Regions from separate parts of the Pantoea alhagi genome, predicted to be linked through region 1. Evidence: predicted binding sites of a transcription regulator. Region 1 holds the regulator's gene; the other holds the start of a gene.
The links. The regulator PurR, encoded in region 1, represses purine synthesis genes. The targets are predictions, from matches to a motif close to CANGCAAACGTTTGCNTG.

Region 1 (15,701 bases):
ACCATGCCATTAACGTGGTATCGTAATCAGCGCCGAAATTATGCCAGTCTTCCATAATAAAATGCGGTTCGCTGGCTTCGGCAATATGACGAACTGACGGCAAACAGCCGTTGGGGAAAATATATTTATCAATCCAGGGATCGACATCCATATTGGTTTTAATCGCGCCAATAGTATGCAGCAGGAACAGACCATCCGGTTTGAGATTGCGATCGACCACGTTGAAATAGGTGGCATAGTTTTTAGGGCCAACATGCTCAAACATGCCTACCGAAACGATCCGGTCGTACTGGTTATCTAAGTCGCGATAATCCTGCAGCAAAATATTCACGTCCAGCCCTTCGCAGCGCTGCTGGGCCATTTTCTGCTGTTCGGCAGAAATCGTGACGCCATCGACCGTGACGCCATAATGACGTGCGGCAAACTCAGCCAGCCCGCCCCAGCCGCAGCCAATATCCAGCAGCTTCATGCCCGGTTTCAGTGCAAGCTTTTCGCAGATCATTTTTAGCTTCGCCTGCTGCGCCTCTTCCAGCGTTTGGGCTGTTTTCCAGTAGCCGCAAGAGTATTGCATGAAGGGATCAAGCATCAGCGAAAAAAGATCGTTGCCTAAATCGTAGTGCTCCTTGCCTACCATCCAGGCGCGTTTTTTTGACTGCAGATTGGTCAGGCGCGCTGCTGCAATCCGCAAGGTATCTTTAAAATGATGAGGGAGTTGTTGATCCAATTTGTGTTTCAGAACGCGATGGAAAAACATATCAAGGCGTTCGCAATCCCACCAGGCGTCCATATAACTTTCGCCCAGGCCAAGGGATCCCTCCTGTAAAACCCGTTTAAAAAAGTCAGGATTCTTTACCTGAATATCCCAGGGGCGGTTACCGTTGATCTCAATATCAGCCATCTCCAGCATTTCATGGACGATACGATACCAATGGTTTTCCTCCAGGTTCACTTCTTCTATGCACGATGAACTCATAGCTTCTCCATCACCTGTGTGATACGAACCTGAGAAAGAGAATAGTCAATTTCTCAGGATTGTGAGAAATCTCACGGAAGACCGTGTGCCAGATATCCGACGTTAAACAGAGGATTGAAACTGAATGAAAGCCCGGCCAGGTACGACATTGTCGCCTGAAAAGCGCAGGATGACCGGGAAAAAGCACGCTGATTATTATAAGTCACTGCCTTGCAAGGAGTATATGCTCCCGCAAGGCAATATACAACGGCTAATAGTTAGGTTGCTAACTATGCCTGAAGCCGCGAGGTTTAATCGCTAAGAGAAGAGCGGGCGCTCTTTTTTGTGCCCGCAGCGCTGTGGCGCGCAACGTACTGTAAAGCGTAACCCACCACCACCAGCAGAATGGTCGACAGCATAACCGTGCTGGTGGTCAATAATGGATGCGTCAACCAGGATGAGACGGCCAGGCTGGCGAAAAAACAGAGACCCAGCTGTAAACAGTTCTGCAGCGCTGCGGCTTTACCTGTGTCATCCGGGAAAGGCAGCAGGGCGTTAGCCACCACGATGGGATAAATCGCGCCATTTGCCAACGCCATGCCGCAAAAAGGAATTAATAAACCCCAGAGCGTAACCTGACCGCTAATCGATACCATAAACAGCGCAGCAACGCTTAGCGCATAAAAAATCAGCAGGAAGGGCAAGAGCGTACGTCCGCTACGGCGCTGCAGCGCCGAACGGCAGCCAAAGCCGCCGACCAGAAACGCGACGGTTTGTGGAAGATAGCTCAGGCCAATATCGGCAGGCGTGAGGCCAAGATCGTGCAGAATAAAGGGCGAGCCGGTCAGCCAGGCGAAAAAGCTGGCGGAACAGGCAGCATAAATCAGCACGTTGCCGCTATAGATACGAGACGCCAGCAGACGGAAAAAACCGCTGCGTTGCCGCGATGGATCGGAAGCGGGCGTGGTTTTTTTCAGGTTTGCTGTGGCAAACAGCAGCGGTAGCGTAACCAGAAACAGCGCCAGAAAAATCGCGCGCCATGAAAAATGGCTGAGCAGCCAGGCACCCAGTAGCGGCGCCAGCGCCGGCGACAGGGCTACCAGTGGCATAATGGTGGCAAAAACCCGATTCGCCTGTGCGCCCCGATAGCGATCAACAACCAGCGCCTGCCAGCTTACCGCCGCCGCGCATACGCCAACCGCCTGAATAAAGCGCAGGGTCAACATCTGCCAGGTGGCATCCGCCCACAGCATGCCCGCGCAGCCCAGCGCAAACAGCGCAAGGCCCAACAGCAATATTGGCCGACGACCATAACGATCGGAAAGCGGTCCCCACAAAAGCTGAGCGCAGGCAAAGCCGCCTAAAAACACGGTCAGGCTGGCGCTAATCACGCCAGCGGAAGTGTGAAAACTCGCCTGCATGGCAGTAAACGCAGGCAGATACATATCGGTGGCCAGAAAACCCAGCGTGCTGAGTAGCGCCAGATAGAGCATAAATCCTTTTGAAGCAGACATCTCTTTCTCATTTATAAGCAGGTGAACAGACGGCGCGAGGGTAAAGGATGTTTTTCTGAATGTGAAACGCTAAAATTTGCCGATTGATATCAAAATTTTTGCAGGCAAAAAATGTGGTCTGAATATGCACTGGAAGTGGTGGATGCCGTAGCACGCAATGGCAGCTTTTCCGCCGCCGCCGAAGAGTTACATCGTGTACCCTCAGCTATCAGCTATACGGTTCGTCAGCTGGAATCCTGGCTGGCGGTGCCGCTTTTCGAACGACGTCATCGGGACGTGGTATTAACGGAGGCGGGAGAGCTTTTTATTCGTGAAGGGCGGGCTGTTATCAAAAAAATGCTGGCCACGCGACGCCAGTGCCAGCAGGTAGCGAACGGCTGGCGCGGGCAGTTAAGCATTGCTGTGGATCGCATCGTTAAGCCGCAGCGTACCCGCCAGCTGGTGCTCGATTTTTACCGACATTTTCCGGATATGGAGCTGCTGATCACGCCGGAAGTTTTTAACGGCGTCTGGGATGCGCTGGCGGATGAACGGGTTGATGTGGCGATCGGCGCGACACAGGCGATCCCGGTGGGAGGGCGCTTCGCCTTCCGCGATATGGGCGCGCTGAACTGGCGTTGTGTGGTTAGCATTGATCATCCTCTAGCCAGCATTACCACTGCGCTACAGGAGGATGATATTCGCCCATGGCCGTCGCTGGTGCTGGAGGATACTTCCCGCGCGTTGCCCCGGCGCACTACCTGGACACTGGATAATCAGCGTCGCCTGGTAGTGCCGGACTGGGAAAGCGCGTTTGATTGCCTGCGTGCCGGGCTGTGCGTGGGCATGGTTCCCGGTCATTTTGCCGCGCCGCTGCTTAAAGCCAGGCAGCTAACGGAGCTGATGCTGCCGGTGCCGTTCCCCGACAGCTTCTGTTGCGTCAGCTGGTCGGAGCAAAGCGATTCACCTGCACTGCGCTGGTTGCTGGACTATCTTGGCGATACGGAAACAATCAACCGGGAATGGCTGCGTGAAGAGTAACAGGCTCAGAAAAGGAGGTTTTCTGAGCCATCGCATTAACGACGATAGTCGCGGAAAGGGCCGTCGGCGACGGAGCGACGTTCAATCAGCGTGGGATGAACCTCTATGGTTTGCGGCTCTTCGCGTTTGCTGGTGATTCTGTCCAGCAGCATATCAAAGGCGGTTTCGCCCAGCTGCTCTTTGGGCTGGTGGACGGTAGTCAGCGCCGGGGTAAAATAGCGAGCGTTGCGCACATTATCGTAACCGATAACCGAAATATCCTGCGGCACGCGCAACCCCATTTCATCCGCTGCACAAATCGCGCCCATTGCCATGATATCCCCGCCGCAGAACACGGCGGTAGGGCGCTGCTTTTGCGCCAGAATTTGCTGCATGGCGCGATAGCCTGACTCAGGTTCGAAGTCACCCTGTACAATCCACTCTTCGCGTACCGGGATGTTGGCCTCATTCAGCGCTTTTACAAAGCCGGCAAAGCGTCCACTACCGGTATTACGTTCCATCTGACCTGGGATCACGCCGATATCGCGATGACCGCGCTCAATCAAATAGCGCCCGGCGAGATAGCCGCCTTCGAAAGCGTTATCCAGCACGGTATCGGTAAAATCGCCGCGGGATTCGCCCCAGTCCATGACCACCATGGGAATATTGCGGTTTTCCTCAAGCATTTTCAGCAGTGCTTCAGGATACTCAGAACACATCACCAGCAGACCATCCACGCGCTTTTGCGCCATCATTGACAGATAAGCCTGCTGTTTTTGTAGATCGTTATGGGCGTTGCCCAAAATCAGGGTATAGCCACTGGCGAAACAGCGCGTTTCTACCGCTTCAATAATTTCAGCAAAATAGGGCGCTTCACTCGAGGTTGCCAGCAGACCGATCGATTTAGTGTGGTTAACCTTCAGGCTGCGTGCGACCGCACTGGGCGAATAGTGTAGTTCTTTGATGGCTGCCCACACGGCCTCACGGGTTTCTTCCGCGACAAAACGGGTTTTATTGATGACGTGCGATACCGTGGTGGTGGAAACGCCGGCACGCTTCGCGACATCTTTGATTGTTGCCATTAAAAAGATACTCCTGCGCCTATCCTAATATTTTGATAAGGCTAATGTTAATCGTTTGCGTCCACATAGCGTTATTCAGCGCGCGTTGAGGTTGTCATTATGCGGGCTGAGGTACGTCTGACTGGCGGGACGTCTTTAAAAAAGGGCTGCCAACGGTGGTTTTTTGTCGTTGCGCAACGCAAGGCGGGGATTCTACCAAGCTGGCGCAAAGAAAACGAGATTTTTACCAGGGAGTATGGGAAAATCTATAACGTTACAATTTATGTGGGTAAAGGAGAGGCCAGATGAACACCGATTTAAAACTATCAATAGGTACTACCGTCGTGGCATTGCTGATGATTATGGCGTTTAGCTTCACTGCCGTTATGCACTGAGCGCCGCGCGAAGTATAAAAAAGCCTGTCATGAGACAGGCTTTTTTGTTGCGCAACGCGTTAGCGAATGGTGCGCGGCGTCATAACGCGACGCGCGCCAACATAGTGCCGCTGCCAGTAATCATCACTAAGCTGGCTAATCTGAATATCTTTACCGGTACGCGGCGACTGGATAAAACGACCATTGCCCAGATAGACGCCAACGTGATCGGCTGCGCCACGGTTATTGATGCGGAAAAACACCAGATCGCCTTTTTCCAGCGCTTCACGGTTAATGGGGGCCGCATCACGCAGATGATACATTTCATTCGCGGTGCGGGGGATCTTGAATTTCACCACATCTTTATAGGCATACCAGACCAGACCGCTGCAGTCGAAGCCGGTATGGGGTGAGGTGCCTCCCCATAAATAGGGCTTTCCTAACTGGCTCATCAGTTTGTTCATCGCGGTTTCACGCGCTTTTTGATAGCGTTCACGGTGCGCTTTGCTCATCTCCAGCGGCCCCCGCCTGGCCGCTGCCGTTTTCTTATCGCCACGCTGGCGACCATAGCGCTGCAAGCCTTTTTTGCTGCTGATTTTCTTGAGGCTGCTTTTTTTCACGCTGGTGGTTTTCACCGATGCGCGGCTTTTTTTTACGCTGGTTGCGGCAACGGCGGCCGGTTTGCTTTTTTTCTTTACTTTGTTTTTTTCAACGCTGGCCGTACGGTTTTTTTTACTGATTGTTTTTACCGTCCGACGCTTGCGGCGGTCATCGTCACGGGCGGCTTTTTTATCAACTTTATGCTGGCTGGCCTTTACCGGGGCCTGCGGTGAGGCATGGGCAACGTTGAAAAACAGTTGAGCCATGGCCAGCATAAAAAGCGTAATCAATAAACGCATGGTGTGGTTACACTCAAAGCGCAGTGATAGCGCAAGGTTAATCTTATTTCTGCCACACAGGGCAGACTCCTGATGGGCAATTCTAATCGAACTTTTTCCGAAAAGATAAAGCCTTTTTTAATCAAATAAACTTTAAATGCATACAGATGTAAAAATAAGCATAGTCAGGTGTTTATCTCAGCAAATTTATTGCCAGGTATTAATCCTCGCTGAGGAAATCGCCCAGGCTGATGTTATTTTGGCCTGATAAACCGGTACAATAACCAGCATTATTTAACCTTACAGAAAATGTCGTTTTCAGCAACCCGCTACAGTCGCTACAATCAATAGACACGAAGCATGCTATTTAAGGAAGGCAATTATGAGTACTGTTGAAAAAATTCAACGCCAGATCGCAGAAAATCCGATTCTGCTCTATATGAAAGGCTCGCCAAAGTTACCAAGCTGCGGCTTTTCTGCGCAAACGGTCCAGGCGCTTTCCGCCTGCGGTGAGCGCTTCGCCTATGTGGATATTCTGCAAAATCCTGACATCCGTGCTGAACTGCCGAAATATGCTAACTGGCCGACCTTCCCACAGCTGTGGGTAGATGGCGAGCTGGTTGGCGGTTGCGATATCGTAATCGAAATGTTCCAGCGCGGCGAACTGCAGACGCTGATCAAAGAAACTGCAGAAAAATATAAAGAAGCGGAATAAGTTGTTATCCCGCATTAAACCACAAAGGGTGCCTCAGGCACCCTTTTTTACGGCTGTTGAGCGCTTATTCGCTGTCGCTGATTTCTGCATCGACAGGTTGTTCATCCACTGGCTGCTCATCGGCCACCGGCAGCGGCGGCCAGCCGCCCAGACGTTTCCAGCGGTTGACAAGCTCGCAAAACAGTTCGGCAGTGCGCTCAGTATCATACAGCGCCGAGTGCGCCTGACTGGCATCAAAAGCGATGCCCGCCGCCTTACAGGCTTTCGCCAGCACCGTCTGGCCAACCACCAGCCCGCTCAGGGCGGCGGTATCGAAGGTGGCGAAAGGATGAAAAGGATTACGCTTTAATGCAGTCCGTTCGGCGGCAGCCATCATAAAGCTGTGATCGAAATTGGCGTTATGCGCCACGACGATGGCGCGGTTGCAGCCCTGATCTTTCATGCCTTTACGCACCTGCTTAAAGATAGCGTGCAGCGCATCATATTCATTAACCGCGCCGCGCAGCGGATTATCAGGATCGATACCATTGAACGCCAGCGCCTCCGGATGCAGAATCGCGCCCTCAAAAGGCTCTACGTGAAAATGCAGCGTCTGGTCAAGCTGTAACCAACCATCTTCATCCATTTTCAATGTAACGGCGGCAATTTCCAGCAGTGCATCGGTTTTGGCATTAAATCCGGCGCTTTCAATATCAATAACTACCGGATAAAACCCGCGGAAGCGGTCAGATAAAGCGTTCAGTTGTTTCGATTCAGACATCAGGATCTCATTGGCGAAAAAATGCAGCGCGCATTATGGCAAATTTCCGCAGGGGTTGCAGCAGCGGGGAAAAGCAGGGCGCCGGAAGGCGCCCTGAAAACTTAGTTGCCGAGGCCATGACCGGCATGTTGGTTTTCAATCAGTTCGATTTTATAACCGTCTGGATCTTCTACAAAGGCGATAATGGTGCTGCCGCCTTTCACCGGGCCAGCTTCGCGGGTCACCTTACCGCCAGCCTGACGAATTCTTTCGCAGGTGGCGGCAACATCGTCTACCCCAAGCGCGATATGCCCATAGGCGTTGCCAAGGTCATATTGATCAACGCCCCAGTTATAGGTCAGCTCAATCACTGCGCCTTCGCTTTCGTCGGTATAGCCTACAAACGCCAGGTTGTATTTATACTCCTGGTTTTCGCTTTCACGCAGCAGACGCATGCCCAGCACACGGGTGTAAAAATCAAGTGAGCGTTGCATATCGCCAACGCGCAGCATGGTATGAAGTAAGCGCATAATAGTCTCCAAAAGGTGTCATCATCCGATGACGGTCAAAAAAGCTTAGTATAGCCGCCTGTGGCCAACCGGGAGTTCCGGCCAATAATGAGTAGACCGGTCTTCTTGAAAACAGGTTTTTTTATTAACTTTCCGGCAAGAGCTGTAAAATTGCCTGAAACGCATGCGTTAACGCACTGCCATCGCGCCCTATTTTGCTCTGCAGGCTGGCACCCAGCCAGAGAGAATAAAGCGTTTGCGCCATAGCCTCAGGCGGGCAGAAAAGGCGAACTTCACCCTGCAAAACAGCGGTGCGCAGCGTCATAGTCAGAATTGCTATTTGAGCTGCGGCTCCCTGTTCCAGCGCTACTCTCATCTCTTCTGACAGGTCGCAAACCTCGGCAGAGATTTTAACCGCCAGGCAGTTTTCAATATGGCCGGTTTCATGAAAACGCTGTTCCGCCTGACGATAATAGTCAAGCAGACGCTGGCGCGGCGGCACAGGTGAATCAAACCAGATCAGCATGCTACGTCGCACAGCGCTAAAATAGCGCTCAAGCATGGCGACGCCAAAAGCTTCCTTGGATCGGAAATAATGATAAAACGATCCCTTCGGCACGCTGGCCTGACTGAGCAATTCATTCAGGCCCATGCCGGTAAAGCCACGTTGCAAACAGAGCTGCTCGCCAATGGCGAGCAGCTGTTCACGGGTATCATGTCGGATCGATTTACTCATAGGGCTCAGGGTAATAGACCAGTTGGTCTAATGCAACCCTAATGCGCCTGACAGACCTTAAGCAAATCAAGACGGGGCTGATACAACGCAGTCTGAATGTTGACCATGCCCAGCAGCGTATGGAAAACATTATCCTGTGAAACCTCATCCTGCTGCGCATGCTGGCGCAGACAGGACTCATCAACGCCATAAGTCCGGGCATAATCGGAAGAGAGCCACAGCAGGAAAGGAATATGCGTCTGCTGGCTGGGAGCAAACAGATAAGGCGTACCGTGCAGATACATACCGTGTTCGCCCAGTGATTCGCCATGATCCGAAAGATAGATCAGCGCCACATTAAAACGATCCTGATAAGACTTTAACAGATCGATGGTATCGCTCAGCATGGCGTCGGTGTAAAGCAGCGAATTATCATAGGTGTTTACTAATGCCTGATGATCGCAATCCTGGATTTGTTTACTGTCGCAGGTAGGAGTGAACTGTCGCATAGCCGGAGGATAACGTAAATAGTAGGCGGGGCCGTGGCTGCCCATTTGATGCAGCACGATCACCGAGTCATCCTTAAGACTATCAATATAATGCGATAAACGGTGCAGCAGAACCTCATCCAGGCAGTAGTCGTTGTGGCAAATATCCGTCAGTTTCCATAAGGTCATATCGGTATGTGGAATACGGTTGCAGGCGCCTTTACAGCCGCCATCGTTCTCGCGCCACATCACGTTGACGCCAGCATGTGCCAGTACATCCATCAGCCCTTCCTGATGTCGCGCCAGGTTAGCGTTATATTGCGAACGCGTCATGCCTGAAAACATACAGGGCACGGAAATAGCGGTTTCTGTTCCGCATGAGCTGGCGTGAGGATAGTAAATGACCTGCTGCTGTTTCAGTTTGGGGTTGGTCTCACGGCTGTAGCCACCAAGTGAAAAGTTTTCCGCACGCGCCGTTTCGCCCAGCACAAAAATAACCAGCGTCTTTTTCCCGGCTGCTTTGACCAGTGGACCTTTATGGGCGTCCTGGCCTATGCGCACCAGATCTTGATTACCCTGCAACCAGCGATCGTCGGCATAGTGAATGACGCCGCTGACTACATTTACTGGCGTTACCATTTTCACCAGCCCTTTGTTATTGCGAAACAGAGAGGCGTAGTCTTTATACATCAGCGCCGCTATCAGCAAAATCACCAGGATGGAGCCGACACACCATAACGCCCGTCTCGCCAGCGTAAACCACCACGGGCGCGTCCGCGTGATGCGGGTGGCACTTATCACTAACGCAGGTATAACGCCCAGTACCAGCAGCCAGAGCACGTAGCGCAGGCTAAGCAGGGCAGAGGCCTCCTGTAAATCCGTTTCAAAAACGTTTTGCACCATATTGGTGTCAATAACCGTACCGAAGCTATACATAAAGTAATTTGCCGCCGCGCCGCACAGCAGCAAAATAATCAGCAGCGGCTTACGGATCCAGGGCAATGCCAACAGATTAAAAACCACCATAAAAGCGCAAAACAGCACCACTGGAATGGTGGCGAGGAACAGATAATCGTGCAAACGGAGGAGAGGCGTTCTTTCTGCCGCACGAATAATAAACTGCGCGTTAAGAATAAAAGTAAAAAACAGGGTGCAACCAATAAGAAACACAGAATCATTACAGCGTATTTTTTTCAGCATCTGCATAATCAAAATAAAAGTGGAGGAGTTTCGCGCAGACTATTTTAAAAACCTTAGTAAAACCTTAACGTGGACTAACAAAGGAGCCGCTATCCCCCCGCAAGACACAGATGCTGGCTTATTGGCAGATAGCATGAATTTTCTGAACAGGCTTGCGCTCCAGCCTGAAGCTGTCTTGAATGAAAGAAGACAATGACTCAGGAGGCGATGTGGCAGAGCAGCTTGAATTTTTCCCGGTGCCAAGCCCGTGCCGCGGTATTTGTCAGTCCGATGAACGCGGATACTGTCGTGGCTGCCTGCGCAGCCGTGAAGAGCGGTTTAACTGGATGAAATACAGCGATGCGCGCAAGCGCGAAGTGTTGCGCCTTTGTCGGCAGCGCTGGTTACGGCTGCATCGCAGCGAAAAACCCGCTTCACCCGAAGAACCCCAACAACCGTCACTGTTTTGATATCTTTCCCTTTTTTTCTCTGACGTCAGCGTATACTGCGGCCTGAAACGTTAGTCGCAAAGGTGAAAAAATGACAGAACGAGTGTGTATCGCGCCGCAGGGGCCAGAATTTTCCCGTTTGGTGATGGGCTACTGGCGGTTGATGGAGTGGCAAATGTCCGCGCAGCAGCTGACCAGCTTTATTGAGCAGCATCTGGCGTTGGGCATTACCACCGTCGATCATGCGGATATTTATGGTGATTATCAGTGTGAAGCCGCTTTTGGCGCGGCGCTGCGCCTGCAGCCTTCGCTACGTCACCAACTGGAACTGGTAACCAAGTGCGGCATCGCCACTACCGCCAGGCCAGAAAATGCGCTGGGCCACTATATTACCGATGGTGACCACATTATCCGCAGCGCAGAAACCTCCTTACGCCATTTCTCTACCGATTACCTCGATCTGCTGCTGATTCACCGTCCCGATCCGTTAATGGATGCGGACGAAGTGGCGGAAGCTTTCAGCGCGCTGCATCAGAGCGGTAAAGTGCGCCATTTCGGTGTGTCCAATTTTACGCCAGCGCAATTTGCACTGTTGCAGTCACGCTTACCCTTTACGCTGGCGACTAATCAGGTGGAAATTTCTCCGCTTTGTCAGGATACGCTATTGGACGGCACGCTCGATCAATGTCAGCAACTACGCATTAAACCGATGGCCTGGTCCTGTCTCGGCGGGGGGCGTCTGTTCAGCGAAGATAAGTTCGCGCCGCTGCGTGCTGAGCTACAGGCCGTTGCCGAAGAAACGGGGGCCGAATCGCCGGATCAGGTGGTTTATGCCTGGATTATGCGCCTGCCTTCTGCGCCGCTGCCGGTTATTGGTTCGGGTAAAATAGAGCGGGTGCGCGCCGCACAAAAGGCCTCTTCATTGCAGCTTAGCCGCCAGCAGTGGTTCCGTATTCGGAAAGCTGCGCTGGGTTATGATGTGCCGTAAAGAAACGCAAAAAAACGCTGCGTTGTTCAGCTTATACGTGATTTTCAGCCAGGCTGGAAAGGTAAGCTGACATTAATCTGCAGGAGGTTAGATGAAATATCACGGTTTGGCAGCGTTAACGCTGCTGGTATGTGGCTACGCGCAGGCAGCCAGCGAAGAGGTGACGCTGCATAGCGTAACCAAAGAGGGCGTCGGCGCGGTTGTCGGCACGGTAAAGATTGACGAAACGGCCTATGGATTGACGTTTACGCCTAATCTCAAACAGCTACCGCCGGGCATTCATGGCTTCCATGTTCATGCCAAAGGCAGCTGTGAACCTGCCACTACCGACGGCAAAACGGTGCCGGCTGGCGCGGCGGGGGGCCACTTTGATCCGCAGAACAGCGGCAGCCACCTTGGTCCATGGGGAGAAGGTCATCTGGGCGATCTCCCGGCGCTGTATGTCAACGCCGACGGTGATGCCACCTATCCCGTACTGGCACCGCGTCTGAAAAAAATCAGTGACATTTCCGGTAAGGCGCTGATGGTGCATGCGGGCGGCGATAATCACAGCGATCACCCGCAGCCGCTGGGCGGCGGTGGCGCGCGTTACGCCTGCGGCGTTATTAAGTAAGCTTTGGTTGATACTGCCATGCCTGATTTTCGGATCGGGCAGATTTTATGTCGAACCCGGGGTCTGTTGCCGTCAACACGCCAGGTTTACCGGGCAATAGCCTGAACAGCCTACTTTATCGATGCTTTGAGACGATACCCATTGCTGTAACTGTCTGTCCCGGCATGATGACCGGGACGGCATATCTGAATGTGCCGTGCGTGACGGTGTAATAACTCCTGGTTTGGCCGCTTAACGCCCCGATCGGCTACAGCAAATCCATCCTGGGCGATCAAGGCAAATTGATGAGCTGATACAGCACCGGCCAGTCACGTAGATCATTCTGACTTCCGCGTTTACGGTAATTAACTGAACCACAGCGTCTGGTCGGCCAGGTGAAAATCTGAAAAAGATTGTTAAACAGCAGGATAGGCCAAACAAGCGAGCCTCATTCACCCAGAGATGCAAGGTGTTGAAATCAGAAACCAACGCCCGTTACACCGCGTGCTGAATTTGTATTTTGCCCGTTAAACTCGCAGAATAGACTAAAATCACGCTTGATTGCTAGCAAGCTAATTATAAGGAGATGAAATTGGATACGCCATTAGGAACGGATTTAGCACGCTTAGTGCGCATCTGGCGTGCGCTGATCGATCAACGTCTTAAACCGCTGGAACTGACGCAAACGCATTGGGTTACGTTGCATAATATTCATCAATTACCCCCGCATCAGTCACAAATTCAGCTGGCTAAAGCTATCGGCATTGAACAGCCTTCGCTGGTGCGCACCCTCGATCAGCTGGAAGAGAAAGGGTTGATTATGCGCTGTACCTGCGCTAACGACCGACGGGCGAAACGCATCAAGCTAACAAAAGCAGCGGAGCCGGTTATCCAGCAGGTGGAGCATGTCATTGACGCCACGCGTGATGATATTTTAGCGGGTATTTCGAAGCGCGAAGTTGAGCAGCTGATTACGCTTATCGCCCGTCTGGAAAAAAACATTGCCGAACTGCAAAAGAAAAGCGAGTAACAAGCGATAAAAAACCGACGCGATGCGTCGGTTTTTTGCGCGACAGGATTTAACGCGGAGAAACGGTCACCTGGCTGCCGTTTGAGGCAAGCACCACGCGCTGGCCCACAGAATAGCGGCTGGCATCCTGCTTCTGTACCACCATAATGGTGTTGCCGTCATCCTTACGAATTTCCAGCTCAACGCCGTCCGCTTTATTCATTGCACCCTGAACGCCCTGACCAGCCACGCCGCCCAGTACTGCGCCGCCTGCAGTCGCCAGACTACGGCCAGTGCCGCCGCCTACCGTATTACCCAGGAAGCCGCCCAGTACTGCGCCGCCGATAGCGCCAATAACGTTGCTGTCATCACCGCCCTGGATTTTAACCGGGCGAACGGACACCAGCGTTCCGTAGCTTACGCTTTGCACCTGTTTAGCTTCGTTAGCGCTGTACACGTCACCGGAAAGCGTATCCGTGTTAGCACAGCCTGCCAGCGTCATGCCTGCCAGCGCCACAACTAATAAACGCTTCATCATTATAAAGCTCCTTTCATGATTGTTGACTGCACTCTAAAGCAGCCACAGATGACCTAATTATACGGCAGAACCTACGCCTGTTTTAAAATAGTGAAAAAAAGACGAGGGCTGAGCATAAACCGTATCAGATAAACAAAGATTCAATTACGCCAGCAAAAAATCATGCCTGAATGTAAAAGCGTCGGGTCGTACATGAAAAACAACAATTAATCATAGAATTACCCAGCCTTTTTTGCCAGGCTGAGGGCTGTTTGAATTCTCTTCCAGAGCGGAAGTAAGGTCAGTTGATGAAATCGGGACGCTATATTGGCGTAATGTCCGGCACCAGCCTGGATGGCGTGGATGTGGTGTTAGCCGCGATTGATGAACGAATGGTGGCGCAACAGGCGAGCTATTACCATCCGGTGCCACAGGCGATACGCCAGCAGTTGTTGGCGATCAATCAGGGGCAAAACCTGACGCTGTCGCAGCTGGGGCAGCTGGATACCCGTCTTGGCCGCCTGTTTGCGGAGGCGGTATTAACGTTAATGAAACAGCAAAACCTGAGCGCCGATGATATCACCGCCATCGGATGTCATGGCCAGACGGTATGGCATGAGCCCTATGGTGATGCGCCCAGTACGCTGCAGATTGGCGACAATAACCAGATTGCCGCTGCGACCGGCATTACCGTGGTCGGCGATTTTCGTCGGCGCGATATGGCGCTGGGCGGGCAGGGCGCGCCGCTGGTGCCCGCTTTTCATCAGGCGTTGCTGATGCATCCGCAAGAGCGTCGCATGGTATTAAACATTGGCGGCATTGCGAATCTTTCGGTGCTGATCCCTGGCAGAGCGCCGGGCGGGTACGATACCGGACCCGGCAATATGCTGATGGATGCCTGGATCTGGCGTCATCGCGGTCTGCCTTATGATAAGGATGGCGCATGGGCAGGCAGTGGAAAGGTCATTCTGCCGTTACTGAAGCAGATGCTGAGCGACGGCTGGTTTGCGCTGCCGGCACCAAAAAGCACCGGCAGAGAGTATTTCAATTTCGGCTGGATCGAAAAGCAACTAAGCCATTTCCCGGGCCTGGCTACGCAGGATGTACAGGCTACGCTGCTGGAGCTGACGGCGATGACCATCAGCGAACAGGTGCAACTGAGCGGTGGCTGCGATCGCCTGTTGGTATGCGGCGGCGGCTGCCGCAATCCGCTGCTGATGGCGCGCCTGGCGTCATTATTAGCAGGTACGGAAGTCTCCACGACGGATAAAGTTGGCATCAATGGCGATGATATGGAAGGGCTGGCTTTCGCCTGGCTGGCTTACCGCACGCTATCAGGATTGTCAGGTAATTTGCCGTCGGTTACCGGCGCTCGCGAAGCCAGCATACTGGGCGCTATCTATCCGGCCAATCGGCCACCGCTATGAGGTATCGTAAGGAGATCGCATGCACAAGCATCTGATACTGTTTCCGATAATGCTGCTTTCCGGCTGTGGCCTGTTTGGCAAACATCAGCCGCAAGAGCAGACGTTACACTATCTGTGTGGCACGCTGCCGCTGACGGTTAAAATCGCGCAACAGCAGGCGCATTTTATTATGGACGGCCAGCCGCTCACGCTGACTGAGCAGCAATCCGCTTCCGGCGTGATCTACAGCAACGGCACTTACCGTTTCTGGTCAAAGGGCAACAGTGCGTTTATCGAGCGTAATCAGCGCATTATTGTCAATGATTGCCAGCTGCAGGACGCGCCTGCGCGTTGAATATTATCAGGGTGAATAGCACAATAGCGGCACCCTATTGCTATGGTTGGATCCGGTTATGAGTGACAATGAGAGTTTGCAACAGATAGCCCATTTGCGCCGTGAATATACCCGCGGCGGCCTGCGTCGTAAGGATCTGCCTGAGCAGCCGCTGGCCTTATTCGAACAGTGGCTGCGTCAGGCGTGCGATGCCCGGGTGCCCGATCCCACCGCGATGTGCGTGGCGACCGTTGATGCGCAGGGGCAGCCTTATCAACGCATT
Region 2 (15,701 bases), 950 kb from region 1:
ACGCTTCGGGCACGCAGATTAAGATGGCGGTTACGCAACATAAGATACCCCAGAACTCTTGTCAGATACGTCACGATAGCCATGCCAGCAATAGTGAATAACGCAGCCGTGTTCATGCTTTATCTCCCCAAAACCATGCCGCCAGCAGGCCACTGAACGTACCCGCCAGCACATAAGCGTGACCCGGAAATATCAGATACACCACGGCGGCCACAGCCAGACTTATCATCCAGGGACGGGCCGCTCTGAAGCCTTTCCACATTCCCCTCAGCAGCACAATAAACGTGGCGGGAAAAGCCATAGCGAAGCCATACATTTCCACATTGCCAAGAGCAGGGCCAGCAAGCGCACCCACTACGGAGAAGCCCAGCCACACCGGCCAGAAGGGAAAACATGCGCCCATAAAATAGCTCAGGTTAAGGCATTTATCGGCGGGCATGACAGCCGCATTTTTAAGCGTGCGGGAATAGGTTACCGCCCAACCCTCATCAGCCATAAAGAACAGTGCCGGCAACACCTTTCTGCGGGGCTGATGCCTGAGATAGGGCGTAAGCGCAGCGCTCATGATGATGTGGCGGCTGTTAATAAGAAAGGTGAGCAGAATGATGGTCAGCACCGGTAGCGGGTCGCGCCAGAGCTGAATGGCAGCAAACTCTGAGCCACCGGCAAAGTTCAGGCCGGTCAGCAGGCCCAGCTCCGGTGTGCTTAGCCCGGTACGGGATGCCTGCGCACCGAGTATAACGGCATAAGGAGCAATCGCGAGCAGCAGCGGAAGAGCATCTTTCATTCCCTGAGCGAACGAGTCCTGGGATATGGGTTGTTGCATAAAGTTACGTGACCTTTTGAAACATTATTGAATCCAGGCGGACTGGCGACACGTCGCCTTCAACTTAATGGCCGGACTCTGTTAACAAACCGGATAGAAACAATACCCGGCTATTGTTAGAATGTGTTTTCAAAATAACCCCGACTCTGGCAAGTTTGTGGAAGGAAATGCTCATTGGATAAAACAGACCGGAAGATCCTTGCTGAACTTCAAAAAGACGGGCGTTTATCTGTTACTGCCCTTGCTGAACGCGTCGGGCTGAGCTTGTCTCCCTGTCACCGCCGTGTACGGGCGATGGAAGACTCAGGCATTATTTGTGGCTATCGTGCGCAGATTAATACCCGCAAAATCGGTCTCAACTTTTCAGCAATTATCTTTGTTACTTTGCGTGAAGATACCAATTGGTCGGTGGCACTGTTTGAAAAAGCCGTAAAGGAAGTCCCGCAAATTGTGCAGGCGCACCGGTTATTTGGCGATCCTGGTTTTATGCTGCAGATTCTGACAAGAGACCTTGATGACTTTCAGAAAGTTTATGATGAAAAACTGTCGGCTCTCCCCGGGGTCATGCGGCTAACCTCCACTATGATCATGAAAACGGTCATACAGGATCCCCTCCTGGAAATACCGGCAAATGTCACCAAAAGCGAACAACGCTATTTTAAATAACTGGAGCGTCTGACAAAAGTACGCGACGGGCTACGTCACATGGCGAACTGTAGCGCGCCCAGCCACATGCAGTGTCCGCAGTTTCAGAAAATCATCAAAGCTGTTCAGCGTCATACAACACATCCCTGTCCAGTGAGGTAAACCATGACCACCGCTACCCAGACCAGAAAAGCCACGCTACATCTTTTATGTGGAAAAATCGCGTCAGGAAAATCCACGCTTTCAGCGAAATTAGCCACATCGCCCGGTACAGTGATGATTAGTGAAGATCAATGGCTGGCGGCACTCTATGCTGACGAAATGCGGTCTGTTGCAGATTATGTCCGGTACTCACTAAAACTGAGAGAGGCAATGAAACCGCACCTGGTTTCATTACTTGAGGCGGGAGTAAGCATTGTTTTAGATTTTCCGGCTAATACGCTGGCGAATCGTGAATGGATGATGAGCATCATTATAGAGTCTGGTGCTGAGCATTACCTGCACTATCTCAACGTTCCTGATGAAGTCTGTAAGTCTCGTTTACGCGCCCGCAATGCTGCAGGCTCGCATAATTTTTCAGCAACGGATGAACAATTCGAACGGATAACCCATTTTTTTGTTGAGCCAGCCGCAAAAGAAGGCTTCCGCATTATTGAATACCATTAAATTCAATGCCGTCAGATGAATCTTTGGCAGGCGGTATTGCGTTGCGCTGTTTATTTTGTTGGCAAGTACTGCTCCTGTAAAACTGGCAAAATCTTTTTGCCAGCGATAATTTACACAGGCTGCTTCGATATACATAACTCTCTGGCAGCCCATCAATCAATAATCGCGATAAAGCAGCCTGATTAGTAAACCGGCGGCGTAACACCAGAATCTGCAGGCGTAACGATTTTTTCCAGCTTACCAATTTGTGAAATATCACTTTGCGAAATCACACTGCTGATATTGGAATCAGGAAAACGGAGATCCTTGATAACATGTATTTTAACAGGAGCACCCTTACTGTCAGTATCCATCACCCATGCCAGAAAACCCCCAGCGTATTTGGCCAGGCTTCCAATCGGCGATGGCCCGTAGAGTTGAACATATTCAATAAGCGCCGCTTTTTCATAGGCGCTTCCCGCTTCATTTATCTGGCGGTAAGCCTCCAGCGGCGAGTGTGCCGGGATATCATTACGTGGATGTTCCAGCTTGTTGATCGCCTTGATCACTGAGACCAGCCGCGATAGCTCCGAAAGTTGCTCGCCGCGCTTGCCCGCCGGGTAGCCTGTCCCATCCAAACGCTCGTTAGCATTCTCAATCACATCGCGGCAAACCGGGCCCGGCATCCAGCCTGATTCTGGCAGTTTCCGGATAAGCTCTCCCACATGACCGCGAAGGATATCCTTCTGGGCCGGATTCATCGAGAGTTTCAGCGAAGGCAGGCTTGCGCTCAGTAACAGGGGTTTACCCATAGTGTGCATTAACGCACCCAGCACAGCTTCACGCACCTGTGGGTGATTCGGGTTACGCAGCAGCAGCATATCAGCCAGTTTACCGGCGACCTGTACCGCATGCCTGACCCATTCTGGCTTATTCCACAATACCGACAGGGCACAGAGAAAAGCTTTACGGTCTCGTCTCACCAGGCTGAGTAAGCCATCGGCACAGCCATAAAAGACTTCAATAGAGAACTGACTCCGGGATTTAAGATACATCAACCCGGCCTGGAGCTGGTGCGCCACGTTAATGACGTCACTCTCCATCGGAATATGGCGTGCGCGTTTTTCACGTTCAATCGCTGCCAGCTTTAACATCTTTAATTCCTTATGACCCGGAATAAACAGAGGAGACTTGAAAATCAGCTTGCCGCTCATACCGATACGATATGAAGCCTCTCTCTCCGCTTCATTGACAAAGTGAAACAGCGTCTGCAACTGAGATGACGAGAGATTGATAAAGTTAATATAAACCGCAGCATAACCGTGATTACCGAAAGGCCGTATATGGCGAATCCTGCCTTCGGCAAAGAAGCTTTCGCCATTAGGAAACTCCAGCGTAATACCAGGGATCGCCAGGCCAACGTCCAGCGCAATACTCTCAACCAGATCTACTTCGACCATACAGCAGTTGACAGATAATTCACGCAACCGTCCAGGAACGTTAAGTTCGTGTGGATAGACTTCAACGTGGGCGCGGGCCTGCATACCAAGAATAAAAGGAACACGGATAGTGCCTTCATCATCGTTAGAAAAAATAGTATCAGGCAGTTGAAAATCCAGACGATACAACATGCTGTTCGTCTTGTGCAGTTTGGCAGGGATATTACTAAGACTATAGGTCTCCCGTTCAGTGGTGGGCGAACCTTTCAACGTTTCGATATCAAAAATCAGGCCGTCACTGGTCAGATATTTTTCAATATTCGAGCCGCCATACTCCACTTCCAGGCTCATGTTACCGGTATTCAGGTTGAACTCAGAAATTTCAGCCTTTAACGCATAGGGCATGTCCTCGGCATAAACAGACAGAGAGTGTGTATGCTGAAGTAGCGAACGAATGATATTTGATGAAGGAGAAGCATATTGAGTCATAATATAAACACCTGGCATTAAATTTAAAAGGAGTTGCCCGAAATGCCAGTTATCTGGCATCAGATATGATTTATACCTATTATTAGGTAGATGGTACTTTGATACCTGTTATCAGGTGCAAGGCGCTTCTACTATCAATTCCCTGGTACATTCTTTTTTAAGACTGCTTGCTCAAAATAAGTGACCCGAAAAAGCCGAAGTCAAAGAACAGTGATGTTAAGAATGTAGTTCCCTTTAAAAAACATAATCAAGTCTGAATAAATAAATTTATTCGACGGGAAATATATATATTATTTTTATATGAGGTGCAATAGTTTTAATAAAATAGCTGATTTGATGCCTGTTGTAATAAAACAATATAATACAAGGCGTTATAATAAAAACCGTTGAAAACTTTCTTGATACTTACTTTACTTTATTTTACTTTAAACTCAAGTTAATATGCATAACAGATAAAGTATATATATAACAATAAGTTAAACTAAAACGCTTATTGCCGGGACAGGCGGTAAAACCAGCCACCTCATTAGTTAAATGAGGTGTTATTTTATCTTTTAACTCTAAATATCAGTTATTTAATTAAAAATTAACCTTACTGTTGTGATGGTATGAATATTAGCGAAAGTAATACTTCGACTCTGTAATTGAAAAATTTTAATTTTATGATTCAGGTAAGAAAAATTACAGCCTGACGACATCATATTTATTTAACCCATATCTTTTTCTTATAGTTTGAAATTCTTTAGCCTGTAAATGATCACATCTAAATAAAAGACTGCTGTGCCATTTAGAGATGCTCATCTCTTTTTATTTGTCAGAGAAAACACATTAAAAATAAAACTGTAATTAAAATTTGGCTTAAGTAATTAAATGGCTATTTTATTATTATAAAAAGGCCGCTTTACGTTTTAATAACTCAATATAGTTAGCTAATTGCTGTTATTGACAATGGGTTTAGGCAGTGGCTGTAATTATGTTTTATCTACGGGCTAATACTACCATGCGGGAAAATTCAGCAAGGTAATGTAACCTACAGAACCAATTAATAAAATCTATGTATATTTTTTTAATGGGGTGAGCATCCCGGTCCGTAATCACGGTTAAAGGAAGGAATAGTGGGAATCAGAGGCAGGCTCAACAGCTCAGGTTTGATGCCTGTAGCCTTTAACAATACGGCTCAACCTGCCCTAATAACCGACGAACGCGATAAACAAGCAGGAGATAAACAACAATGAGGTACAGATGGAGGCAGCAATCTGGCTGTTGACGAGCATTGTCGTCTGTAACAGAAAAGCTGCGGGCCGGATAACCGGCCCGCAAAGAAGTTTAACCTTCGTTGTGCATTTCGAGGCTTTCCACCTCGTTCTGACGCGCCAGCGCTTTGGCATCGTCATTACGTAGCGATTGCAGATATTCCAGATATTGCAGATCGACATCTTTCGTGACGTAGATACCGTTAAAGACCGAGCATTCAAACTGCTCAATATCCGGATTTTCTTCGCGTACCGCTTCGATCAAATCATCAAGATCCTGGAAAATCAGCGCATCGGCTTTAATCAGCTGACGGATCTCTTCCACTTCACGACCGTGTGCGATCAGTTCCGTAGCGCTCGGCATATCGATGCCATAGACGTTCGGAAAACGGATTTCCGGTGCGGCGGAAGCCAGATAAACCTTCTTCGCGCCCGCTTCGCGCGCCATCTCAATGATCTGTTCTGACGTGGTGCCGCGCACGATGGAATCATCCACCAGCAGCACATTCTTATCGCGGAACTCAGCACGGTTGGCATTCAGTTTACGGCGCACTGCGTTACGACGCAGCTGCTGACCCGGCATGATAAAGGTACGGCCAACATAGCGGTTTTTCACAAAGCCCTGACGGTAAGGCTTATCAAGGATGCGGGCGATTTCCAGCGCCACGTCAGTAGAGGTTTCCGGGATCGGGATCACCACGTCAATATCCAGGTCTTCCCATTCGCGGGCGATTTTCGCGCCAAGCTTGGTGCCCATACGTACGCGGGCGCTGTAGACCGAAATCTTATCCAGAAAAGAGTCCGGGCGAGCAAAATAAACATATTCAAACAGGCATGGGTTATTACGCGGATTTTCAGCGCACTGGCGGGTATAGAGCTGACCGTTAACGGTGATATACACCGCTTCGCCCGGCGCTACGTCGCGCAGAAACTCAAAGCCCAGCGTATCCAGCGCCACGCTTTCCGAAGCCACCATATATTCAGTGCGACCTTCAGCCAGCTCACGCTTGCCCATTACCAGCGGACGGATACCGTTAGGATCGCGGAAGGCGACCATGCCGTGACCGATAATCATTGCCACGCAGGCGTAGGCGCCGCGCACATGCTGATGTACGGCGGCAACGGCAGAGAAAATATCATCGGCTTCCAGCGGGTGATGCGGGCAGCGATCCAGCTCCTGCGCAAAAATATTCAGCAGAATTTCCGAATCCGAGGTGGTATTCACATGACGGCGGCCGCTTTCAAACAGTTGCTTACGCAGCTCGTGCGCATTGGTCAGGTTACCGTTGTGGGCCAGGGTAATACCGTACGGGGAGTTGACGTAGAAAGGCTGCGCTTCGGACGCGCTGGAGCTACCGGCGGTAGGATAACGCACATGACCGATGCCCATATTGCCCTGCAAACGCTGCATATGGCGAGCTTCGAACACATCGTTGACCAGCCCGTTCGCTTTGCGCAGACGGAAACAGTTCAGCGCATCGATGGTACAAATGCCTGCGGCATCCTGCCCACGGTGCTGAAGCACCGTTAACGCGTCATAAATCGACTGGTTGACCGGCATAAAACCGGTGATACCGACAATACCGCACATGTTGTCATATCCTCATTGGCCGCACACCCGGCGCGATTACCGGGGTAAAAAACTCGACGTGCTTTGCAGATAGTCAAAAAACCATCTGATGATGTAACTGAACTCAGGAATCAGCTGAGACTGCTGCCAGTCCGGGCTTTTGGAAAAGCCGGTAAAGGTATCGAGGAAGAACAGCATCGCTGAAACGATCAGCACGCCGCGCAGCGCCCCGAAGCAGACACCCAGTACTCTGTCGGTTCCCGACAAACCCGTTTTTTCGACCAGCGAGCCAATCACATAGTTCACTATTGCTCCGACAATCAGGGTAGCAATAAAGAGAACGGCGATGGCAATGCCGTTGCGCACCAGCTGATCGTCAAACCCGGTGAACCAGACAGCAAGGAAGGGATAGTAATGACTGGCAACAAAGAATGCGCATCCCCAGGTGATAAGAGATAAAGCTTCCCGAACAAACCCACGAATCAGGCTGACAAGAGCAGAAAAACCAACAATCCCAATGATGACGTAATCTATCCAGACCATGAACTCTTCCAGCGACAGTGCCCCTGCATCCAGTTCGGGGCGCATTCTAACAGAAAAAGAAAACGTTTGCGTAGCGTTTTCCCCATCCCATAAAAATAAAAAAGCGAATAAAAAAACCGCAGCGGGAGCAGGCGCAGCGGCAATCCCCGTGCGGGATCCCCTGCTGCGCGGGCTCTTTAGCGTGCGCTGTAAGGTTTAACCACGCCGCCCAGGCCAGAGATACTTTTCAGTTCGCCTACCGCAGCCTGCATTTTAGCCTTTGAGGCATCCGGACCAACGTAAATGCGGGTAATCTGCCCCTGTACCGGCGTTGACGGCACGGTCCAGGCACGATAGCCGGAGAGACGCAGCTGCGCCACAATCTCATTAACCTTGGCAGCATTTTTCAGCGCGCCCAGCTGTACCATCCAGGCCTGCCCTGTCGGAGCCGTTTGCTCTGCCGGTTTCGGCGTTTCCACCGGCTTTGGCGTCTCTACCGGTTTCGGCTTCGGCATTTCTGCTGGCTTAGGCTTCGGCCTGGGTTGCTCAACCGGCTTCGGTCGCTCTGTTTTCACTTGTGGCGGCGACTGCACCACTGGCGGCGGCGCGACTACCGATGGTTCACTGTTGGGCTGCGGTATCGCAGCGCCGTTATCGCCCATCTGCTGCGGACGATTACTGTCGCCTTCGATCGCCGCGCCAGCGCCTTCCGGCGGCTGGGATGGCAGCGACTGCGTGACCGGCGGCACCATATCGCTATCCTGCTGATCGTCCGGTTTCGGCACCAGCGGGATCGCCGCAAACTCCTCTTTATAATGCTTTTTTTTCCCGTCAAGCAGGCCCGGCAATACAATGACGCCAACGGCGACCAGAATCACCGTGCCGACTAAACGGTTCTGAAACTTACTTGCCACTGCCCTTCTCCGTTTCCATCGCTTCCATGACCTGTGCCACGGTATGGAATGATCCACATACCAGCACAATATCCTGTACAGCCGCCTGCTGCATGGCGGCCTGCCATGCTTCGGTAACAGAACCAAAGGCGATTGCCCGATCCGTTTGTAGCTCGGCCATCAGCTGCTCTGCGCTGGCCCCGCGCGGGCCTTCCAGCGGCGCTAAATACCAGCGATCAACCTGCGGTGTCAGAGATGCCAACGTACCGGCAATATCTTTATCATGCAGCATGCCCACTACCGCATGCACCTGCCCCGTTTTCGGCAGCTGCGCCAGCCGTGCGGCCAGATAACCTGCGGCATGGGGATTGTGCGCCACGTCCAGAATCACCTGCGGCTGCTGTGCCACGGTCTGGAAGCGTCCCGGCAGCACGGCTTTATCCAGATGCTGACGAATAATCGCTTCGCTGACGTGCAGACCTGAGGCGCTCAGCGCCGCCAGCGCGGTGGCCGCGTTAGGCAGCGGCACCTGCGGCAGCGGCAGATTTTCCAGCGTTATGCTGGCATTGCAAAAACGCCAGCCGCTCTCCTGCGGTTGCCAGTGCCAGTCGCGGCCCAGCTGCAACAGCTGCGCGCCTTTTTCGTGCGCCACCTGGGCGATACTCTGCGGCATGTCAGGCTCGCCGACCACGGCAGGGTTGCCTGCACGGAAAACGCCCGCCTTTTCGCGGCCAATGCTTTCACGATCCGGTCCCAGCCAGTCGGTATGGTCCAGCGCGATACTGGTGATCACCGCCACGTCCGCATCCACGATATTGGTGGCATCAAGACGGCCACCCAGCCCCACTTCCAGAATCACCACGTCCAGCGCCGCCTGTTTAAACAGCTGCAGCGCCGATAGCGTACTGAACTCAAAATAGGTCAGCGAGGTTTCGCCGCGCCCTGCTTCAATCGCGGCAAAACTGGCGGTATGCGCCGTTTCCGGCAGTTCATCGCCCTGAATCCGCACCCGCTCGGTATAGCGCAGCAGATGCGGCGAGCTGTAAACGCCAACGCGATAACCGGCGGCTATCAGCAGCGTCTCCAGGGTGCGGCAGGTGGTGCCTTTGCCGTTAGTGCCGGCAACGGTAAACACAAAGGGGGCGGGTTTTAACAGATCGAGCGTACGGGCTACGCGCTCAACGCGCGTCAGACCGAGATCGATGGCCTGCGTATGCAGACGCTCAAGATAATAAAGCCACGCGGCCAGAGGCGACGTGGCTTGAGGAAGGTGAAGATTTTCCATGGATCCCGTTCACAAGGTTACGGTTCATTGGTGAAAGGCGTCGTGTAAGACGCCTTTCCATCATCTGTCAGGCCTCTTGGCTTTCCGATTTCGGCTCGTCCGGCTGATCAACATGATCGGGCAGCGGTGCAGGCAGATTCTGCATTTTCGCCAGCAGGCTTGCCAGTTTATAGCGCATTTCCGGACGGCGGATAATCAAATCGATCGCGCCTTTTTCAATCAGGAACTCGCTGCGCTGGAAGCCCGGCGGCAGTTTTTCACGTACCGTCTGCTCAATCACGCGCGGGCCGGCAAAACCAATCAGCGCTTTCGGCTCCGCCACGTTCAGGTCGCCCAGCATGGCGAAACTGGCGGAAACGCCGCCCATGGTCGGGTCGGTTAATACAGAAATATAAGGCAGACCGCGCTCACGCATTTTCGCCAGTGCTGCACTGGTTTTCGCCATCTGCATCAGCGACATCAGCGCTTCCTGCATACGGGCGCCGCCGCTGGCGGAGAAACAGATCAGCGGGCAGTTATCTTCCAGCGCCTGCTCTACCGCACGGACAAAGCGCGCACCGACGACGGAGCCCATTGAGCCGCCCATAAAGGAGAACTCAAACGCGGCGGCCACGACCGGCATGCTGTGCAGCGTGCCCTTCATGACGATCAGCGCGTCTTTCTCCTCGGTTTCTTTCTGCGCCGCAGCCAGGCGATCCTTATACTTCTTGGAGTCGCGGAACTTGAGAACGTCTTTCGGTTCCAGTTCGCTGCCCAGCTCAACCAGCGTGCCCTGATCTAACAGGCTGTGCAGGCGCTCGCGCGCATGCATACGCATGTGATGGTCGCATTTTGGGCAAACTTCCAGGTTGCGCTCCAGCTCGGCACGGTAAAGCACCTGCCCACAGCTGTCGCATTTTGTCCAAACCCCTTCAGGAATGTTTGCTCTGCGCGACGGGGTAATTGTGCTCTTATTGAGAATTCGTTCAATCCAGCTCATTGATGACCTTTCTGTTTGAACCTGGTGAGACCAGTTTTTCTTGTTGCTGCTGAAGCCGTCTTCAGCAGACCATAAATGTCGCTCATTAAACCATAACCATTACGCGCTGTGGATAAAAATCTGGTCATACCCGTTAGCGCCGATAGCTTAAGGCTGTTTTTGCTGGCGGGCCGCACGGCGATGACGCCATATTTCCACTACGCCCGGCAGTATCGATACCACGATAATCGCCACAATCAACAGCTTCAGATTTTCCTGAACCATCGGCAGCGCGCCAAAGAAGTAGCCCGCATAAGAGAACAACAACACCCACAGCAGCGCACCGGCTACGTTAAACAGCGCGAAATGGCGATAGGACATATGTCCCATACCCGCGACGAACGGCGCAAAGGTGCGGACGATCGGCACGAAGCGCGCAAGAATAATGGTTTTTCCGCCGTGACGCTCGTAAAAAGCGTGGGTTTTATCCAGATAGCTGCGGCGGAAAATACGCGAGTTGGGATTGCTGAAGAGCCGTGCGCCAAACAGCCGCCCAATAGTGTAGTTAACCGCATCGCCCAGCACCGCAGCGATCACCAGCAGCGTTACCATAATATGCACGTTGAGATCGTTATCCGGCAGCGCCGCCAGCGCGCCTGCGACAAACAGCAGCGAATCGCCGGGTAAAAACGGCGTTACCACCAGTCCGGTTTCGCAAAACAAAATCAGAAACAGAATGGCGTATACCCACATGCCATACTGCGCCACCAGCTCGGCCATATGGACATCAATATGCAGGATAAAATCAACAACAAAATGGATTAGATCCATAACTCTTCCTTAGTGAGCGGCAGCGCCTGAAAGTTAATCTTCGAGAAACAGCGGCCCCATCGGAGGCCGGGGTAAAGCAAAATGCGCCGGGTAATCAACGGCGACTAAATAAAGTCCCTCCGCTTTGGCCGTTGCGGCGGCCAGCTTACGATCTTTGGCCGCCAGCAGCTCAGCCATCCAGCCTTCGGGCTGATTGCCACAGCCGATCTCCAGCAGACTGCCAACGATATTGCGCACCATATGATGAACAAACGCGTTAGCCTTGATATCCACCACCACATAACCGCCGTGGCGGCTGACGTTAAGGTGCATTACATTACGCCAGGGCGTGCGCGACTGACACTGCACCGCACGAAACGAGGTAAAGTCGTTTTCGCCCAACAAACACTGCCCGGCGCGGTGCATTTTTTCCACATCCAGCGGCAGATGAAAATGCGTTACGCCACCGTGCAAAATCGCCGGACGCAGCCGGTGATTATAAATCACATAGCGATAACGCCGCGCCGTTGCGCTAAAACGCGCATGAAATTCGTCCGGCACCGCTTTTACCCAACGCACAGCAATATCGTCCGGCAGATTAGCGTTAACGCCCAACGTCCAGGCGGCGTCTTTCCGTACCGATGTGGTTTCAAAATGCACCACCTGGCCGGTGCCGTGTACGCCCGCATCGGTACGTCCGGCACAAAATACCGTAACGTCATGGTTTGCCACCTGCGACAGCGCCTGCTCCAGACGTGCCTGCACGCTGCGCACTTCCTGCTGTCGCTGCCAGCCATAATAACGGCTGCCGTCATATTCAATACCGAGCGCCAGTTTACAGGCGCCCGGGTTAACCGCCTGCGTCATTAGTACAGATACTCCTGTACCAGCTTTTCAGCAGTTTTTATCGCCATCAGCGCGCCGCCGAAGCGCACATTATCGGCCACCGACCAGAACTGCAGCAGCTCCGGGATACCGTAATCGTTACGCAGACAACCCACGTTGAGATTGGCATTATCTGAGGCATCCGTTACCTGGGTCGGATAGCTGTTTTCATCCGACAACACAATCTCATCAATGCGCGACAGCTCATCGCGCGCCTCTTCCGCAGAAAGCGGACGCAGGCTTTCCAGATGCACAATCTGCGCATTGCCGTAAAACACCGGCGCCTGCACGCTGCTGACCGCGATCGGTAATCCTTCGTCCTGCAGTACTTTACGCACCTGTTCAACCAGCCGACGTTCGCTTTCCACGCTGCCGGTGTTGTCCGGCAACTGCGGCAGCAGGTTAAACGCCAGCTGACGGCCAAAGTGATGCTCTTCAGCTGGCAGGCCGTTCAGCAGACGCGCGCTTTCGCCCGCCAGCGAATCTACTGCCGCCTTGCCGTGCGCCGATACCGACAGCAGATTAGTCACCTGCAGACGGCCCAGACCGGCCTGATCGGTAAGCGGCTTGATGGCACTCAGCAGCTGACTGGTCAGGCTGTCCGCAACGCTGATGATATTGCGGTTACGGTAGTCTGCCAGTACCTGAGGATTCACATCCGGCACCACCAGCGGCACATCGGGTTCCAGCGCAAACAGATCGCTGCTGTCGATCACCAGACAACCCGCGCTGGCGGCTTCCTCTGCGTAGCGCGCCGACGCCTCGCGACCGGCCACAAAAAAGGCCAGCTGCGCCTGCGACCAGTCAAACTCACTGGCGTCCTGAACACGCAAAGAGTGCCCGGCAAACCGTACGCTTTCTCCAGCGCTACGCTCGCTTGCCAACAAATACATTTCACCAACCGGGAACTGGCGTTCGGCCAGCAACTCCAGTAAAGCGTTCCCTACTGCGCCTGTCGCGCCTAAAAGCGCAATATTCCAGCCGTCAGACATGTTGGTTTACTCCAGACAATGACATAAAAACAGAAGGCGGTGATATTCACCGCCCGTTGATTCAGATTATTCCCCTGCGATAAGCGCAGGCGAAATAATAAGGGTTATGCTGGCTGATGGACCGCATTAAAGCCCAGCTGTTGCAGCAATGCCGCCGCGTCAGCGTTATCACACTCAACCCGCAGCGATGACCATTCGCGTCGTTCCAGATATTGCTTGCGCAGGCGATCAAATTCACCGGGCTGGCCTGCGACTTTTCTCAGCGGCGCATCATCGCGGCGCACATCATACACCAGATGCGCCAGACGTTTTAGCGTTGGCTGATCGAGCGGGCCGCGCAGCGTAATGCAGCCAAACTCCGGCGCAGGCAGCAGTGTCTCCAGCTCCACCTGCTGCGCCTGACCGATAAAGCGCGTCCAGGCTTCAAACACCTGCGTGGTGCCGCGCGCTTTTCCTTCCAGCGTATAGCCAGCAATATGCGGGGTGCCAATATCTACCCGCTCCAGCAGCGCCACGTTCAGATCCGGCTCCGGTTCCCACACATCCAGCACCACGCTTAAATCGCGACGCTGCTGCAGCACCCGCAGCAAGGCGGCGTTATCCACCACCGGTCCACGGCAGGCGTTGATTAAAATTGAGTCTGGCTTCAACGCCTGCAGCAGCGTTTCATCGGCCAGGTGCAGCGTCCGATAAGGTCCCGCTTTATGCAGCGGCGTATGGAAGGTCAGCACATCCGCTTCCGCCACCAGCTTCTCCAGTGAATGAAACTCACCCGCGTCGCCGCGATCGGCACGCGGCGGATCGCACAGCAGCGTCTTAATGCCCAGTGCTTCCAGCCGTTTTTGCAGACGACCGCCAACGTTGCCAACGCCGACAATTCCCACGGTGCGATCGCGTAGCTGAAAGCCGTCACGTTCCGCCAGCATCAGCAGCGCAGAAAAAACGTACTCCACTACGGCGATGGCGTTGCAGCCGGGCGCAGCGGAAAAACCAATCCCGGCGCGCGCCAGAAAATCCTCATCGACATGATCGGTACCCGCCGTGGCGGTGCCAACAAACTTTATCCCTTTGCCGCCCAGCAGCGCCTCATTCACCTTAGTGACCGAGCGTACCATCAGCGCATCCGCATCGTTCAGCGCCCCGGTGGGAACGGGCCGACCGGGTACCGCAACCACCTCCCCGGTGCGGCTAAATAGCTCACGGGCATAAGGCATATTTTCATCTACCAGAATTTTCACAACGGCTTTCCTGCATCGACTGAAAAATTGGCGGTTATGTTGCCATATCCAGACAGGGAATTCATGCCGCGACGTGCCGTCGACGCGCCCGGTAGCGCTCCGGCGTGGTGCCCGCCTGCTGCTGAAACATAACAATCAGCGCGGAAGAGGAACTGTAGCCCAGTTCCAGCGCAATATCCTGCACCTGCATCCCCTGCTCCAGCAGCGAAATCGCCTGCAGGAATCGCAGCCGCTGTCGCCACTCGCTAAAAGTCATCCCCAACTGAGCCTGACAGCGCCGCGCCAGCGTACGCTCGGTGGTATAGACCTGCTTCGCCCACTGCGCCAGCGTACGGTTATCGCCGGGATGGTTTTCCAGCGCCTGCAGCACCGGTGCCAGATATTTATCATCGGAGCGCGGCAGATAGCTCTCCTGCACCGGCACCTGCAACAGTTGATCCAGCACCACTTCGCAGAGACGTAAATCAGCCGTGGTCTGCGGCATATGCAGCTGCCGTGCGGCGAAATCGGCCATAATCGCCTTAACGATCGGACCGCTTTGGATCAGGCAGGCCTGTGTTGGCATGCCGACGCAGCGTTCCACAGCGATATTAAAGGTCAGTAGCCGGGTATGCTTATGGTTATAGCTGGCATGTTGATGCTCAGGCGGGATCCAGACCGGGAACGCGGCGGGCGTCAGCAGGCGTTTGCCCTCCGCCTCTATCTGCAATACGTTCCCTTCGACAAAAATCAGTTGCCCCCAGCGGTGCGCGTGCGGCAAATATTCCGTGCGGGCATTGGTTTGCTCATAACGCAGGAAGAAACGGAAATCGCTGGCAAAAGCGGGTTCCTGATAAACAAGCTGAACCATCTTTTCTCCCGGCTGCGCCGAACGCCTGTCTGTCCGGTCAGTGATAAATTTTGTCTGATATTAACTATCTGTCTGAAAACGGACAAGCGTACACTGCCCACTATTGATTCAAAGACGTTGAAACCATTATGAGCTTTTTATTTCCCTTGTTTGCGGTGCTGATCTGGTCGGTTAACGCCATTGTCAGCAAGCTTTCCGCTGGCGCTATCGATCCGGCGGCAATCTCCCTTTATCGCTGGCTGCTGGCGCTGCTGGCGCTAACGCCCTTTGTACTGCCTGCCGTCTGGCGCAATCGTCGTGAGGTGGCGCAGGTATGGTGGAAGCTGCTGGTGCTTGGCCTGTTGGGTATGGTGCTGTACCAGTGCCTGACCTATTACGCAGCGCACAGCGTGACCGCTCTG

Region 2: the regulator PurR is predicted to act here: its motif matches at 7,466-7,483, upstream of cvpA (colicin V production protein).

The regions. Positions count from the first base shown of each region.
Region 1 is NZ_CP019706.1:3,803,313-3,819,013, reverse strand. Features, by position in the region: gene cfa (cyclopropane fatty acyl phospholipid synthase) at 1-973, opposite strand, end outside; gene punC (purine nucleoside transporter PunC) at 1,264-2,466, opposite strand; gene punR (DNA-binding transcriptional activator PunR) at 2,578-3,486, shown strand; gene purR (HTH-type transcriptional repressor PurR) at 3,522-4,547, opposite strand; gene cydH (cytochrome bd-I oxidase subunit CydH) at 4,832-4,921, shown strand; gene B1H58_RS17990 (C40 family peptidase) at 4,981-5,799, opposite strand; gene B1H58_RS17985 (Grx4 family monothiol glutaredoxin) at 6,158-6,493, shown strand; gene rnt (ribonuclease T) at 6,558-7,253, opposite strand; gene gloA (lactoylglutathione lyase) at 7,355-7,762, opposite strand; gene B1H58_RS17970 (TetR/AcrR family transcriptional regulator) at 7,887-8,477, opposite strand; gene eptA (phosphoethanolamine transferase EptA) at 8,516-10,150, opposite strand; gene B1H58_RS17960 (DUF1289 domain-containing protein) at 10,324-10,593, shown strand; gene B1H58_RS17955 (aldo/keto reductase) at 10,664-11,560, shown strand; gene sodC (superoxide dismutase family protein) at 11,652-12,173, shown strand; gene slyA (transcriptional regulator SlyA) at 12,739-13,182, shown strand; gene slyB (outer membrane lipoprotein SlyB) at 13,232-13,699, opposite strand; gene anmK (anhydro-N-acetylmuramic acid kinase) at 13,987-15,105, shown strand; gene B1H58_RS17930 (MliC family protein) at 15,125-15,439, shown strand; gene pdxH (pyridoxamine 5'-phosphate oxidase) at 15,498-15,701, shown strand, end outside.
Region 2 is NZ_CP019706.1:2,856,641-2,872,341, reverse strand. Features, by position in the region: gene B1H58_RS13435 (AzlD family protein) at 1-116, opposite strand, end outside; gene B1H58_RS13430 (AzlC family ABC transporter permease) at 113-787, opposite strand; gene B1H58_RS13425 (Lrp/AsnC family transcriptional regulator) at 1,001-1,492, shown strand; gene B1H58_RS13420 (P-loop nucleotide/nucleoside kinase family protein) at 1,637-2,137, shown strand; gene B1H58_RS13415 (HD domain-containing phosphohydrolase) at 2,320-4,044, opposite strand; gene purF (amidophosphoribosyltransferase) at 5,371-6,888, opposite strand; gene cvpA (colicin V production protein) at 6,925-7,410, opposite strand; gene dedD (cell division protein DedD) at 7,587-8,303, opposite strand; gene folC (bifunctional tetrahydrofolate synthase/dihydrofolate synthase) at 8,293-9,567, opposite strand; gene accD (acetyl-CoA carboxylase, carboxyltransferase subunit beta) at 9,635-10,546, opposite strand; gene B1H58_RS13385 (DedA family protein) at 10,694-11,356, opposite strand; gene truA (tRNA pseudouridine(38-40) synthase TruA) at 11,390-12,202, opposite strand; gene B1H58_RS13375 (aspartate-semialdehyde dehydrogenase) at 12,202-13,212, opposite strand; gene pdxB (4-phosphoerythronate dehydrogenase PdxB) at 13,317-14,450, opposite strand; gene B1H58_RS13365 (AraC family transcriptional regulator) at 14,512-15,300, opposite strand; gene B1H58_RS13360 (DMT family transporter) at 15,429-15,701, shown strand, end outside.